3 regions of the Rossellomorea vietnamensis genome follow, and region 1 is predicted to be linked to each of the others. Evidence: predicted binding sites of a transcription regulator. Region 1 holds the regulator's gene; each other region holds the start of a gene.
What was found. The regulator Rex, encoded in region 1, represses fermentation and respiration genes when NADH is low (regulators of the CRP and FNR family bind a similar motif). The targets are predictions, from matches to a motif close to TTGTGAAATATTTCACAA.

Region 1 (5,466 bases):
GAGCAAGGACCGTTGCAGTCGTTGTACCGTCACCGGCGATTTCGTTTGTTTTGCTTGCTACTTCAGCAACCAGTTTTGCACCCATGTTTTCGAATGCATCTTCCAGTTCGATTTCTTTCGCAATGGTTACACCGTCATTTGTGATAAGTGGTGAACCGAATTTCTTCTCAAGCACCACGTTACGTCCTTTTGGTCCAAGAGTTACTTTTACTGCATTTGCTAATTGATCGACACCGCGAAGCATGGAACGGCGTGCTTCTTCGCTGAATTTAATATCTTTAGCCATTATAAAGTCCTCCTCTTATTTAAATAATGTATGGTTTACTATTACGGAATTTAAATTATTCGCCAACTACAGCCAGAATATCGCTATCGCGAAGGATCAGGTATTCTGTGCCTTGGTATTTCACTTCTGTACCAGCGTATTTAGAGAAAATGATTCGATCGCCGACAGCTACCTCAAGAGCAACGCGCTCACCGTTGTCAAGAATGCGACCAGTACCTACAGCCATCACTTTACCTTCTTGTGGCTTTTCCTTTGCGGAATCCGGTAGCACAATACCGCTTGCTGTTTTTTCTTCTGACTCAACTAGCTCGATAACGACGCGATCACCTAGTGGTTTTAACAAGTGAAACAACCTCCTTGAATTATGTAAATGTTTTTTATTAGCACTCGCTCACTGTGAGTGCTAACACAACTATTATATTAATTAATTCGTTTTCATTTTGCAAGAGTCCTGCCTAAAATTTTTTTCGTCATTTTTCTCTTTTTTTCACACCCTCCTATCCTATGCCCTCCTTTCCCCATATATTCCAGGGTGAATAAAACCCTTAGATTTGAACAGTTACGGTTTTCTTAGTAGAATTGTACAGGAGTAACATGACCGTTATCTTACAGGTGCTAAAGGAGATCAAACGTTGAAAAAACATTTCGGATTTATTTTAATTGCCTATATCGTCATGCAGCTTTCAAGCATTGTCGGGGTACCCCTTTTATATAAGATCGGTGTCGACGTCCTCAGTAAGCCCGATGAGACGGTACGGAGCCTTGTCCCCGGATACTGGCTTGTCATCAGCTTCACGCTGACCCTTCTCATTGTGGGAGGCATCTTAAGGAAAAGCGAAACCAGCACCCGGCTTGAACGGAGTGCTCCCATTGGTGCCGGCCGTTCGATTGTTTGGGCGGTTCTCGGGATTTTCATGGCATTCATCGCTCAATCGGTTGCCATACAGGTTGAATATGCATTAGGAATCCAAATGGGTTCTGAAAATACCCAGATGATTATCGGCATCATTGAAAAGGTTCCATTATCCATGCTGGTCGCGGCCATCATCGGACCCATTCTGGAAGAGATCGTATTCAGAAAGATCATTTTCGGCGTTCTGTATGAGAAGATGCATTTCTTCTTTGCTGCTCTCATCAGCTCGGTCATCTTCGCTCTTGCCCATTTCGAGCCTGAGCATGTGATCCTGTATTCAGCAATGGGATTCACCTTTGCCTTTCTTTATGTAAAAACGAAGCGGATCCTTGTGCCAATATTTGCTCACGTGGCCATGAATACAACGGTCGTTCTAATGCAATCTATCTATAAGGACGAAATCGATAAAATGATGAATGAAGCTGAAAAAATACAAGGATTTATTGGAGGATTATTTCTATGAGGAGATCACCATTATTCTCAGGAGTGATCTATCTCCTTCTCGGTGTGCTCTTCACATACTTTGCTGTACAAAACGTACAGAATGATGAAGGTTGGGGATTTTTCACGTATATGCTCATCTTTCTTGCAACCCTGGACTTCGGTTCCGGGTTACGGATGGTCATGCTGCATTTCAAAATCAAAAAACAAATAAAGCACAAAAAATAAGGATTGATCATTTGATCAATCCTTATTTATATCCTCGTACTTTTCCATTTCAAGCTTCTGCTCTGCCTCAATCACCTTTTTATATCCGATCTTGGATATCCAGATGCTGATTTCATATAGTATGAACAACGGTACCGTCACCATTAGATGGGACACGATGTCCGGTGGGGTGATAAGGGCCGCGATGACCAATAAGATAAAGTAGGCTGCTTTCCTCATTTTTCCCATCATCATCGGTGTGACAATACCTAACCTTGTAAGAAAAAGCATGGCTACGGGTAGCTGAAACAGAAAACCGAAAGGAATCGTGATTTGGAATAAGAAATGGAAATATTCGTTTATCCCTATCACTTGTTCTATATTTAGGTTCGTTGATAAACCCATCATGAATTTCACGATATATGGAAACAAAATAAAATAAGAAAATGACAATCCGCCTAAGAAAAGGATAAGGGAAACTGGAATATAACTAAGCGTCACTTTTCTTTCTCTTTCATATAAACCAGGGCTCACAAAAGACCAGACTTGAAAGAGAATGATAGGGGATGTCATGATCAAAGCAATGAACATGATCATTTCCATATAGATCTTGAGAGGATCTGTGATACGAAAGGCATTCATGGTTAACTCTTTCGCTTCATCGGCATGCTGTAAGTATCTGATCAGCGGTTCTGCAAGAAAGAAGCTTACCACAACTGCTAACAAGAAGAAAACGACTACAAACATGAGTCGTTTTTGCAATTCTCCTATATGTTCATAAACTGTCATGTCTCTTTGACTCATGGCGTTCATCCTACTCTACTTAGCACTATTATTTTTTTCGTCTTCATCATCTGCTAAGCCTTTTGTTGCATTTTTAAATTCACGCAATGTATTTCCTGCCGCTTTTCCTAATTCCGGAAGTTTCTTAGGGCCAAAAATAAGTAAAGCAACGACTGCTATTAATACGAGGCTACCTGGACCTGGCATAATGAGACACCTCCTCTTTTACCATTCTATCATAACGTAAATATGAAGAATTTTCTATTCTGTTATGATTCCATCTTGTGACATTTCCGTGTCATCCTCCGAGTAATGCTTCAAGAAGTATACGAGTGACTGAAGTTCCACCGCCAAGTCGATATGATGGACGCGGATATGGTCGGGCACCGTCAATCTCGCAGGGGTGAAATTCAGTATCCCCTTTATATTCGAAGAAACCAATCGGTCTGTGATATTCTGAGCAGAAGATGCCGGTACCGTCAGAATCGCTACTTCAATATCATGCCCCACAAGCTTCTCTTCTAAATCATCTAAATGAAAAACGGGTACGTCGCTGATTTGAGTCCCGACCTTCTTTTCATCTACCTCGAAAGCCATTTCAATCTTCGTATTATTATTCTTGATGAAATTATAATGAAGAAACGCTGTACCAAGATTCCCCACCCCGATCAGCACGACCTTTGTAAGGGCATCCTGATCCAGTGTCTTACGGAAGAAGGATAACAGATAATTGACATTATAGCCGTATCCCTTTTTACCCAATGCACCAAAATAAGAAAAGTCCCTGCGGATCGTAGCAGAATCAACTTTCACCGCTTCACTTAATTCCTTTGATGAAACCCTCTGCTTACCGGATGAGTACAGATTCTTGATAAATCGATAATATAGCGGAAGGCGCTTGGCCGTTGCCTGTGGAATTTTCGTTGTATCCTGGTTCATATTGTATTCCCCCACATCTATTCAAAACCTCTGATACCGCTTCCAAAATTGAAAGCATCCAGAATTTATTAAACTCTACTACTCATCATACACTATATTTTATCCTAAGTGTACGAAGATTAATAGGTGTTTTATTGCCGTTTCCCTCTCTTATACGGTACACTAGCACTATGAAATAGAGGTGAAACGTCATGATTCTTTTACAAGTGAATCAATTAACAAAAAACTTCGGTGCAGATAATATCCTATCAAATATTAAACTTGAAATACAGACTAGAGATCGCGTTGCCCTTGTAGGCCGTAACGGTGCGGGGAAGTCGACTCTTCTAAAAATAATAGCAGGTCACCTTTCCTACGATTCCGGGGAGATCACAAAGCCAAAAGGCGTCTCCATCGGGTATCTTGCCCAAAATACGGGTCTCGAATCGGATCTTTCCATCTGGTCTGAGATGCTGACCGTCTTTGAGGAATTGAAAGAGCAGGAAAAGAAATTACGATCATTGGAGCAGCAAATGGCCGATCCTTCGGTATATGAACAAGAGGATGTCTATCAACGGGTATTGAAGGAATACGATCAACTCCAGGTTCTCTTCAAAGATTCCGGCGGCTATCAGTATGAAGCGGATATCCGTTCCGTCCTTCACGGATTGAACTTTGCCGATTTTGATTACGAAACAAAGATATCCACATTGAGCGGTGGTCAGAAAACCCGCCTTGCCCTTGGTAAGCTTCTACTGACCAAGCCTGACATCCTCATCCTTGATGAACCGACCAACCACTTGGATATCGAAACCTTATCATGGCTTGAAACGTATCTTCAAAGCTATGAAGGAGCCGTCCTGATCGTTTCCCATGATCGCTACTTTTTAGACAGCGTCGTTAATCAAGTGTATGAAATTTCCCGGAACAGGAGTAAGAAATACCTTGGGAACTACAGCAGGTATCTTGAACAAAAAGCGGAAGACTATGAGAAAGAACTCAAAATGTTCGAGCGTCAGCAGCAGGAAGTCGCAAAGCTCGAGGACTTCATTCAACGGAATATCGCCAGGGCCTCCACCACCAAGATGGCACAGAGCCGACGAAAAAAATTGGAACGTATGGATAGGATGGACAGGCCACTAGGAGATGAGAAGTCTGCCAGCTTTGCGTTTCAAATCGACCGCCCAAGCGGGAATGACGTGCTGCATGTCCAAGACCTTACCATTGGCTACGGGAAAAACGAGACGATTTCCTCCCATATCGATTTCTCTGTCAAAAAAGGGGACAGTATCGCACTCGTCGGACCGAACGGAATCGGGAAATCGACGCTTTTAAAAACATTGGTGAATAAACTTCAGCCTCTCGACGGCACATTTAAATTCGGATCCAATGTGACCATCAGTTACTATGACCAGGAACAAGCCGAACTATCATCGAACAAAACGGTCTTAAATGAACTGTGGGACGAATATCCGATGAAGATGGAGAAAGAAATCCGGACGGTCCTCGGTAACTTCCTCTTTTCAGGGGAAGATGTCCTAAAGCCCGTTTCTACCTTAAGTGGTGGAGAAAAAGCACGGTTAGCCCTCTCCAAGCTGATGATGGAAAAAGGGAATGTCCTGATTCTGGATGAGCCGACGAACCATCTTGACCTGGATAGCAAAGAAGTGTTGGAAAATGCCCTGATCGATTATCCCGGGACGATTCTCTTCGTTTCCCATGACCGGTATTTCATCAACCGAATTGCCACAAAAGTCGTTGAATTATCCAAGAAAGGCTCGACGGAGTATCTTGGCGATTACGATTATTATGTAGAAAAATTACAGCAGCAGGAAGAACTGGCGGCACTAGAACGCATGGAACAGGGTGAACAATTACAGGAGCCGACTCAAAAACAATCCCACAAGATTGATAAAGA
Region 2 (5,466 bases), 480 kb from region 1:
AACGTAGATACATACCATGTCCTGGTCTTTTTGGTTAAGGATCGCATCGATGGCAACAGATGTTTTACCTGTTTGACGGTCACCGATGATCAATTCACGTTGTCCACGACCGATCGGAACTAACGCATCGATCGCTTTGATACCCGTTTGAAGTGGCTCGTGTACGGATTTACGATCCATAACACCAGGTGCTCCACTTTCAATCGGACGTGTTTTCGTTGTTGCGATTGGACCCAATCCATCAACTGGTTGTCCAAGTGAGTTTACTACACGACCAACTAGTTCTTGTCCTACTGGTACTTCCATGATACGTCCAGTACGACGAACCTCATCGCCTTCACGAATGTCAGTATATGGTCCGAGAATGATGATACCTACGTTGTTTTCTTCTAAGTTCTGTGCCATACCCATGACACCGTTAGAAAATTCAACAAGCTCTCCAGCCATGACATTGTCGAGGCCATGAGCACGAGCGATACCGTCACCGATTTGGATAACTGTACCTACGTCGCTTACTTTCATCTCAGACTGATAGTTTTCAATTTGCTTTTTTATCAGCGCGCTGATTTCTTCCGCCTTGATGCTCATGAATTTCACCCCTCATTTATACGAAAGTTAACGAATTAGTTCACGCTCAAGACGAGTCAACTTACCTTGCAGGCTGCCATCATAGATGCGAGTCCCGATTTGGACCTTGATGCCGCCCAGTAAATGTTCGTCTGTCACATTGGTAATTCTTAATGATTGTTTTCCGACTTTTTTTGCAAAAGAAGACGACAATGCTGTTTGCTCATCTTCAGTTAAAGGACGTACAGAGTACACTGTCGCATCTGCAATCCCGCGTGCTTCGTTTGTCAATTCGATGAATGCCTCAACCATGCTTGTGATTTCGCCCGTACGGTGACGGTCCGTCATCAGCATCAATGTGTTAAGGACATACGGGGAAGCTGTGGAAAATGCTTCCTGAATCAATGACTTCTTCTTATCTAACGTAAGCTTAGGATTTTCAAAAAGAACCGTTAATTCGGTATTCTCAAGGAAAACCGCTCTCACTGTACGCAGCTCTTCTTCGATTCCTTCAAGCTGATTATGATCCTGGGCAATCTCGAAAAGAGCTAACGCATAGCGTTTTGCAACTGTAGAGTAGCTCATCGCTCTTCCCCTACCTCTTGAATATAATCGTTAATTAACTTCTGTTGATCATCTGCAGAAAGTTCTTTCTCAATGACCTTAGAAGCAATAAGTACTGATAAAGAAGCAACCTGTTTCTGAAGTGCTGCAACAGCTTGTTCTTTTTGCGTTTCGATTTCGCGTTTTGCAGATTCTTTCAATCTCTCTGCCTCTTGACGAGCAGTTGCGATAATCTCTTCACGTTGTTCAGAACCTTGTTTCTTAGAGTTTTCAATCATCGTTTGAGCTTCAAGACGGGCTTCTTTCAGAAGTTTCTTTTGCTCTTCTAAAATATTGTTTGCCTCAGTGCGGCTCTTTTCGGCTGCCGTGATCTCACCGGCGATGTGGTCTTCACGCTGCTGCATGATTCCCATTAATGGACCCCAGGCGAATTTCTTAAGTAGCGCCATAAGGACCAGGAACATGATCAGCTGAAAGACGATATCCCCCGTGTTAAGGCCGCCGTGACCTGCTGCCTCACCTATAACGAATGCGTTAGTTAACATACTCGATTCACTCCCTTCAAGAATCGATTGGATCGTATTTTTTATAAATGAACCGTTCTTGCAAAGAATCTATTCTCTAGTACATAGGAATGGCGAAGATAATCGTCAAGACGAACTTCGCCATTCAACCTGTCCGTTTTATTAGCTTCCTAGTGCGATGAAAGCGATAACTACGCCGATGATAGGAAGTGCCTCAACTAGTGCGATACCGATGAACATTGTTGTTTGTAAAGTACCACGTAATTCCGGTTGACGTGCGATTCCTTCTACTGTACGACCTACGATAAGACCGTTACCAATACCTGCTCCTAGTGCTGCTAAACCAACTGCAATTGCTGCTGCGATAAGACTCATTCTAAAGTTCCTCCTTTAATGTATAAGAAAAATATTTTTTACATATATGTTTGTCCACCGTAATGAACAGGTATATATTAATGGTCGTGGCTTACTTTGTGAGCCATATAAACCATTGTTAACATACAGAAAATGAACGCCTGGATCGATCCGACAAACACCGAGAATCCTTGCCAAGCAAGCATTGGTGCGATCGCTCCGATCGTTCCGCCGATACCACCGTTAACGGCTAGACCCGCAAGTAGTGCAAGCAGGATTTCACCGGCATAGATGTTACCGTAAAGTCGAAGACCCAATGTAAGAGTATTTGCAAACTCTTCAATGATTTTTAGCGGGAATAACCACCACATAGGTTTGAAAAAGTCTTTCCCATATTCGCCAAACCCCTTCAATCTGATTCCGTAGAAATGGGATAGTACCACTACCATAACCGCCAGGGTCATCGTGATGGCAGGATCGGCTGTAGGTGACTTCCACCATAATTCGCCGTCATATACGACAGAGAATGGCAGACCCAGCATATTCGACACAAAGATATACATGATAATCGTGAGACCTAAGATATGAAAACGGCCACCCGTCTTCCAGTCCATGTTGCTCTTAATGATCCCCTTGACGAAGTCCATCACCCACTCGAAAAAATTCTGCATTCCGGTCGGTTTCAGGGCTAAGCGACGTGTAGATAAGAGGGCAATAATAAACACTATGGCCGTTGCGACCGTGATCATCAAAACGTTCGCAAGGTTAAAAGTCAAACCCAGGAAATGGGCTGTAGGTGCTCCATGATTCAAAATACTTCACCTCTCTTCCCCGCTATTTATTAGTTTTGAAGCTGCTGAAAAAATAATCTATCATAATGACAATATAGGTCGTCATTAATCCAATAATAAGACTTAGGAGATGAAATGTTTCTGGAAATCGTGTGGCAATGATGACTCCAAGGGCGGCTGCGGCCATACGGGAAGTGGTTCCTAGTGATCTCACTTTTTTCCCGGCTACCACGGCGTCCCCGAACTTCGAGACCCGCTTGGTCATGCCCCAGTGCATATAAAGACTTAGTAATGTCCCTAAAATTAACCCTAAGAATACTGATTTGTGGGTGGTGAATCCCCAACCCAGGACGTAAATAGAAAGCACATAAATTATGTATTTCCGCTGTCTATTAAACATTTGATGGAGTTCCGGCATATCTTATTATTCTCCTAAGAAGAAATGTCGTACTGTTCGAAGCATCGCATAAATCCCTGCGGCAAGGCCGAGGAGCAAACCGATGATTAAAAAGAGTGGTGCTGAATCAACCTGCTGATCGATCCATCTCCCCAGGAAAATCCCGACTAAGATAGACCCGACAAGCTGTGCTAAAATGGCCGAATAAATCGCCATCGCTTTATATGGGCTTTCGTTTTTTTGACCCATTTCAACCTCTCCCATTCAAACGAAATTTGAACATGAGGCAAGCATTTCAGACATGATGTAAAACCGATTGCATAAGGGTTTACGCATTGTGAAAACCTTATCATTTTACATCCTTTGTAAGCATACAATAGGGCTTAATCTATGTCAATGCGTTCAAGTTAAAAAGTTCACAACCTATCCACGTGTTCCCAGATTGTTCACATTTTAAACACAATTAGAAAAGCGGAGGCGGGTTGGTCAGGCCCGACAAGCATAAGATGAAATGACCGGAAAGGCGTTCTTTGCCTTTTTGGTCGGCTTGACTTATGACCTCGAGCCCCAAGCCCCCGGAGCTGGACATCGCGATAAGCGTACCCTCACGCACAACTTAGTAATATATTAACAAATTCATAGTTCCCCACTTCACATGCCACTCCATTATATAGAAGATTCCCTTGCTGAGTAACCCTTGAATTTAATGTAAATACTTCCAGTCAAATAGGAAAAACCGGACTATCGTTTCCGATAATCCGGTTTTTGGCGTTCACTGATTATTTCGTTCCGTACAAACGATCTCCCGCGTCCCCAAGTCCAGGAACGATGTAGCCTTTTTCATTCAGCTTCTCATCAAGAGCGGCGATGAAGATATCAACATCAGGGTGTGCTTCCTTGATGGCGTCGACACCTTCAGGACAAGCAACCAGGCACATGAACTTAATGCTTACGGCACCGCGCTTTTTCAATGAGTTGATCGCTTCAACAGCAGATCCGCCCGTTGCAAGCATCGGGTCAACCAGGATGAAGTCACGCTCTTCCACATCACTTGGAAGCTTCACGTAATATTCAATCGGCTTAAGAGTCTCAGGGTCACGGTATAAACCGACATGTCCCACTTTCGCAGCCGGGATCAATTTAAGGATTCCATCGACCATTCCAAGGCCGGCACGCAAGATAGGGACGATCCCTAATTTTTTCCCTGCAAGGGTTTTCGCTTTCGCGTTACTTACCGGCGTTTCAACGTCGATATCTTCCAGTGGCAGATCACGTGTAATTTCAAAAGCCATCAGTGTTGCAACCTCGTCAACAAGCTCACGGAACTCCTTAGTTCCTGTTTCTTTATCACGGATAAACGTCAATTTGTGTTGGATCAACGGATGATCAAATACATATACTTTGCCCATACGACTCTCTCCTTTTAATTCAGTTTTATGTAAAAATGGTTTGTCCACTTCATTTACACCTCAGACTATTGTACATAAAAGACAATTTAAGAGCAACATGAGATGGGAAGTGTAATGGAATCGTTAGAATTGAGAAAGTTGGATGGGGAATGTTAGTTGGTGTGAGTGAGGTTTTGTTTTTTGGATAATTATGTTAATCGGCTGGATTTTTTTGAAAAGTGGCTGTATTCTCGGTGAAAACGGCTCGATTATTACGAAAAAACGCTGGATTCACGGCTGTTCTGGCTGGATTATTCCAAAAAACGGCTGGATACCCAACAATTCCAGCTGGATCCCCGCCACTTCCCAATGGCCCACATTCAAAATCGACCACTATATCCTTAAAAATCTATTTTTCTACTCATTCCCCAACCAAAAAAACCTCCCCACCAGGAACATCCGTCCCTAATGAAGAGGCCAACATCTATTATCTCTCAGGATATAATTCAAATTTGCTTGTTAGATCCAACACACGCTTGCGTGCTTCTTCCAATTTCGATTCATCTTCATGGTTCTTAAGAGTCAACGCCATGATGGAAGCAATTTCGTCCATATCATCTAAACCGAATCCTCTGGACGTCACAGCTGCCGTACCAATACGGACACCGCTTGTGACAAATGGACTTTCCGGATCGAATGGAATCGTGTTTTTATTGACGGTAATTCCGATTTCATCAAGAACCTTTTCAGCGACTTTACCAGTCAACCCAAGTGAACGAGTGTCAATCAGTAATAGGTGGTTATCAGAACCGCCTGATACAAGATCGATTCCTTCCTTCACAAGACCTTCTCCTAAGCGCTTCGCATTGTCGATGATGTTC
Region 3 (5,466 bases), 2.2 Mb from region 1:
CCTGGAAAAAGGGGATCTTGCTCCCGTGAGAGAATGGTTGACCGAGCATGTTCATCAATGGGGCAAGATGAAAAAACCGCTTGAAATCATCAGGGAAGTGACTGGAGAAGGGCTCAATGCCCAATACTTGGCCGATTATTTAACGGAGAAGTATTCAAAGGTATATTCCTTAAATTAACTATTGGAGGCAAGAATCATGGAAATTAATGTAGCATCACTAGAGGATAAATTGCTTGTTGGAATAGGCTGGACAGGTCCATATGGAAGAGGGTCCGAGATCCCGAGACTATTCACGAAGTTTCAACAGATGATCCCATCCATTCACCATATAAATGGAGATGAATGCATATACGCACCATTCCATGATAGGGCGACTGATTTTACGTATTATTGTACCGTTGAGGTGGATCGTGTGGAGAAGCTGCCACCGGGGTTGGTGGAACTGTCACTTCCTGCAGGTGAATATGCACATGCCCTTTATGAAGGGCTGTCGACGGAAGTGGAACAAGCCTATTTCGCCATCTTTAATTGGATTAAAGAGAATGGGTATGAAAAAGACTACTCCAGACTGAGTGTCGAGAAGTACCTATCCCAGGACCGTGAAATCAACGAAACGGAAGATAAAAGGAAATTAGAGCTGTTTGTCCCAATTAAACTGAAATAAAAAGGAGGCTGCTTCATTTGAAGCAGCCTTTTCTTATGCTGATTGTCCAGCTCCGGCGGCTAGGCCCTCGAGGTCATAAGTCAAACCAACCAAAAAGGCAAAGGGCGCCTTTCCGGTTGGTTCGTCTTATGCTTGTCGGGCCTGAGCAAGCCGCCTCCGCTTTTCTGATTGTCCAGCTCCAGGGGCTTGGGGCTCGAGGTCATAAGCCAAGTCACCCAAAAAGGCAAAGAACGCCTTTCCGGGTGACTCATCTTATGCTTGTCGCCCCAGAGCGAGCCCCTTCCGCTTTTCTTGTCACCACATTCTATAACCCTTAGATGCGGGTGGGGCGTTTTGGATCATGTCGATGAATGGGACGGTGTAGGCGACGAGGATGAGAGCGGCCAGGATGGTTAACCAGATCCGCCAGTTCTCGAGCGCCATCGGTGTCCTTTCGGCTGTATCAGCCGTTTCACCGACAGGGAATTCCTCCTCTCCCTTGGGAGCGAAGAATGCCAGGTTGATAAAGATATATAGAACGAGAATGATACCCATGAATAGGATCGTACCCCCGATCGCCTGTGCGATTTGGTAGGGAATCCAATCCAGTGCCTGAGGTGCATCCCCATAAGTGGAGTAGGAAGACCTTCTTGGTGCACCCAGTAATCCAACCGCATGCATGGCACCAGACATGATGCTCATTCCGACGGCCCATACAATAGCCTGCACGATGGCCAATTTGTTCATTGCTTTCGTTAGGATACGTCCCGTCAAATGAGGGACAAGCCAATAAGCAATCCCAAAGAAGGTCAGGACGACAGATGTGGCCAATGTTAAATGAAAGTGACCGGTGACCCAGATCGTGTTATGGACCACCTGATTCATTTGATTTGATGCATTGATCAATCCGCCTGCTCCTGCAGGAATGAAAGCAACCATTCCGATGAACGGCACTGTAAAGCGGGCGTCACCCCATGGAAGCTTCTTGAACCATCCGAATAATCCCGTAGCCCCTTTGCTTCTCCCGTACATTTCAAATGTTGCGAACAAAGAAAATGCTGTCATCAGGGAAGGGATGACGACCATGAACGTCAGGGTCACCTGGAGGAACTTCCAATAAGCATCAATGCCAGGCTCCACTAGTTGATGGTGAAATCCGACCGGTATCGAGAATAGAAGAAAAAGGATAAAGGAAAGTCTTGCCAATGAATCTGAAAAGATTTTTCCCCCGATGATTTTTGGAATGATCACATACCATGCCATATAAGCGGGCAGCAGCCAGAAATAGACGAGTGGGTGACCGAAATACCAGAACAAGGTACGGCTGACAAGGACGTCGACCCTGTCCACCAGACCAAGGGACCATGGCAGAAGCTGAAATAATACAGTCCCCGCAACCCCGATGGTGGCAACAATCCATAAAACGGTGTTGATGATGCTCATGAAAGTCAGTAAAGGACCCGGTTGTCCAGGATGTTCTTTTCTCCAGCTTATATATTTCATGATCATCCCTGCGCCGCCAAGCCAGCTGCCCACCACTACAAAGGTCAATCCTAAATAAAAGATCCAATGGGCCTTGAGGGGAGCATAAAATGTATAAAGGACCGTAGCTTCATTTAATAAAATCATGACTGCTGCCATGGTCGTTCCAAGAAGCATGACCCAGAATCCCAGCCACCCCATGAAGCGGGATTTTCCAGAGTAGGTTCCTGCCGTGCGGGAAATGGCCGCATGCTGGAATCCTAGAATAAAGAATGTCGTCAGTACCAATCCGAGTAATACACCATGAACAGTCAAAACTTGATAATACCCGATACCTGCAGGCAAAGTGAATCTGCCTGAACGGACCAAAACCTGTAACAGGCCGGCAAATCCACCTAATGCCAGAGCGGCAAACCCCACGTAAATGTGAGCCATAGCCAGTGCAGCATCCTTTTTATCAATTCTTACAAATGGTTTCATCTAGTCCACCACCCTTAACATAGATTTCATCGTGTGATGACCGACACCACAGTATTCATTACAAACAATGAGGAACTCTCCAGCCTTGTCGAGTGTTGTTGTGTATTCACTGACAAATCCCGGTTCAAGCATCATATTGATATTGGTTCCTGCCACTTCAAACCCATGGACAACATCCTTGGTTGTAGCCGTGATTTTCAGTGTCGATCCTTTAGGGATTTCAATTTCCCCAGGGGTATAAAGAAAAGCGGATGCCACAAATACCAATTCATAATCCCAAGTCTTTCCTTCCACTTTTTTAAGTCCGGGTTCGTTAAACGGAGCGATTTTGTCCACCTGCTCAGGATTGACGTATGCCTTTGCGCTTGGAGGCTGATGCCCCTGATGAAAAGCACTGATTCCCAATATGATTAAAAATAAGATAAGAGACCCTGTTCCCAGTGTTAACCACCATTTCTCATAACGATGCATATGCATATAAATCACTCCTTAAATTAAAAACGATTAAGAAACAGCAAGAATACCCCAAGCCATGTAAGGACTAGAAAACCTCCTAAAAATAAAACCGAAGTAAATGTACCTTTTAATGAGGTGGGTTCCTTGATTTTGACTTCCGTTTTTTGATGTAATTCCGGTTTTCCCATTCCACTCATTCCTTCCATTCATAAATTACTGAATTGATAGTTCAATCATAAGCGGGTACACCTCTTTGAATCTGTGATAAATGTCACACCTGAAGGGGTGGTTTGTGAAAAAAGTGTGAAATGATTGAAAAATAGGCGATCGGGTGTGTTCATTCTCGTGAACTCTTGCATAAGGTGTAGGAATGAAGAGGAAGGTGACGATCAAATGGAAAAATATTATTGTAAGCAATGCTGTCAAATCTTCGCTGAAAAGATTATGTGCCCTCAATGCCGGATGCCGGTCGAAGCGAAGATACACATCGAGGTCCATCATCAGCAAGTGAAAAAAGATCACCAATGAGGCTTGCTGTGCTAAAATAAAGAAGATTCGAATAACAGATAAGGCGGTGGGGAATTTGTTTGTTCCTTCATTTTCATTGAAAGGTAAATTGGCCGTTGTCACAGGTGCAGGCCGGGGAATTGGACGTGCCCTCAGTATTGGATTAGCGGAATCAGGATCCGATGTAGTCCTGTTGTCCAGAACGAGGGAAGATTTGGAAGAAACGGCTGGTGTAATCGAGAAGCTTGGGAGAAAGGCTCATATCCTCCCGACAGATGTGACATCACGTGACGACATAAACAGGGTGATCGCCTACATAGAAAGCAATGGTTTGTCCATCGATATCCTGATCAATAATGCAGGGATGAATATACGTTCGGCAGCGCTTTCGGTAACGGATGATGAATGGCAGAAAATCATGGATACGAACTTGAAATCAGCCTTTATGATGAGCCAGGAAGTGGGAAGACATATGAAAGAGAGGGGACGGGGGAAAATCATAAACATTGCCTCCGTCGCCGGCCACGTTGCCCTCAGGACAGGGGTCGTCTATGCTTCCACAAAAGCAGCCATGATTCAAATGACGAAGGTATTAGCCATGGAATGGGGGAAACACAATATCAATGTGAACAGTATCGGTCCATGGTACTTCAAGACACCTTTAACAAAGGAACTTCTGCAAAATGAAGAGTATGTAAACGATATACTGGCAGTGACTCCTTTGAAAAGGATCGGTGAGCTCGAGGAATTGGTGGGCCCGGCGGTATTCCTTTCATCGGATGCCTCAAACTATATTACCGGCCAAACCCTCTTTGTAGACGGAGGAATGACGATCAACGGCTTTTGATTCCAGGATAAAAGGCTGACCTTTCGCTGAAGGTCAGCCTTTTATCTATTTGCTATTCAATCATCAGTATCACTAAAAAATCTCCCACATTTTCAATGGAAATCGGTAGTTTCAAAGCTTTGTCGAAGCCATACATCTTCGATTGCCCTACAATCACGGTCGGGGGTGTAATATCGAGTGAATGACCGGCTTGTGCAAGGAGAGTAGCTAGATTCCCTGCAATCATATTCCCGAGCTCACCCGCGAATGACTCAAGCATCTCCCCTTCAAGGGGCATTCCAAACATGGATGCTCCCAAACCTTGAAAGCTCTCTTCTTCTCCATCAATGATCATTCTTCCTCTTACGTCACCCGTGAACCCGATGAGTACGCCGATCTTGTGCTGACTGAACGGCTCTGTCAGCAATGAGGGTTTTAAAACAGTAACACCCAAAGGGATGACTCCTTTGATCGCTTCTACTGAACTATTAAGTATATCGGTGACACTTTTAGTTAAAATCATGTCGTATCCTCCAGTATTTTGTCACTATAATCATACCACACGGACTAGGATTAAAGGGTGATATTTTCGTGCTCTATTCATACTAAAGAACTATTTATTGAGAGGTGTTTAAAACAAAAATGACACTCCATACATGATTTTTGCCCTTGTGGAAAAGCTATCCTTATATGGAAGTGTAAGGAGTGGTCGCGCATGCCGAAAATACTCTCAGTGGAAACTGAGGTTCCGCCAGTTAAAATCACGCAAAATGAAGCCGCTGAATTTGCAAAACAGCTGTTTTCTTCAAGTTTTAAAGATATAGGACGCCTCATAAATGTGTTTCAAAACGGTGAAATAGAAAGCCGTTATTTCGTAAAGGATCTGGAGTGGTTTTCCAAGGAGCATACCTTTCAGGAAAAGAACGATGAATTTATCCACCATGCCGTAGAATTGGGGAGTAAAGTGGTTCTTAAGAGCCTTTCCCGTCATAGGCTCTCAACGGGAGATATCGATGCCATCATTACCATATCAACATCAGGTCTATCAACCCCTAGTTTGGAAGCCCGGATC

Region 2: the regulator Rex is predicted to act here: its motif matches at 3,602-3,619, upstream of N5C46_RS15660 (AtpZ/AtpI family protein).
Region 3: the regulator Rex is predicted to act here: its motif matches at 3,363-3,380, upstream of N5C46_RS01120 (cytochrome c oxidase subunit II).

Annotation. Positions count from the first base shown of each region.
Region 1 is NZ_CP104558.1:2,548,012-2,553,477, forward strand. Features, by position in the region: gene groL (chaperonin GroEL) at 1-286, opposite strand, end outside; gene groES (co-chaperone GroES) at 342-629, opposite strand; gene N5C46_RS13040 (CPBP family intramembrane glutamic endopeptidase) at 919-1,662, shown strand; gene N5C46_RS13045 (YdiK family protein) at 1,659-1,868, shown strand; gene tatC (twin-arginine translocase subunit TatC) at 1,884-2,651, opposite strand; gene N5C46_RS13055 (twin-arginine translocase TatA/TatE family subunit) at 2,667-2,837, opposite strand; gene N5C46_RS13060 (redox-sensing transcriptional repressor Rex) at 2,892-3,569, opposite strand; gene N5C46_RS13065 (ABC-F family ATP-binding cassette domain-containing protein) at 3,761-5,466, shown strand, end outside.
Region 2 is NZ_CP104558.1:3,024,422-3,029,887, reverse strand. Features, by position in the region: gene atpA (F0F1 ATP synthase subunit alpha) at 1-588, opposite strand, end outside; gene N5C46_RS15685 (F0F1 ATP synthase subunit delta) at 616-1,152, opposite strand; gene atpF (F0F1 ATP synthase subunit B) at 1,149-1,676, opposite strand; gene atpE (F0F1 ATP synthase subunit C) at 1,818-2,030, opposite strand; gene atpB (F0F1 ATP synthase subunit A) at 2,108-2,821, opposite strand; gene N5C46_RS15665 (ATP synthase subunit I) at 2,844-3,218, opposite strand; gene N5C46_RS15660 (AtpZ/AtpI family protein) at 3,225-3,446, opposite strand; gene upp (uracil phosphoribosyltransferase) at 3,977-4,606, opposite strand; gene glyA (serine hydroxymethyltransferase) at 5,073-5,466, opposite strand, start outside.
Region 3 is NZ_CP104558.1:206,988-212,453, forward strand. Features, by position in the region: gene N5C46_RS01105 (carboxypeptidase M32) at 1-178, shown strand, start outside; gene N5C46_RS01110 (GyrI-like domain-containing protein) at 197-664, shown strand; gene N5C46_RS01115 (b(o/a)3-type cytochrome-c oxidase subunit 1) at 959-2,605, opposite strand; gene N5C46_RS01120 (cytochrome c oxidase subunit II) at 2,606-3,082, opposite strand; gene N5C46_RS01130 (hypothetical protein) at 3,455-3,589, shown strand; gene N5C46_RS01135 (SDR family NAD(P)-dependent oxidoreductase) at 3,645-4,415, shown strand; gene N5C46_RS01140 (chemotaxis protein CheX) at 4,468-4,917, opposite strand; gene N5C46_RS01145 (type III polyketide synthase) at 5,110-5,466, shown strand, end outside.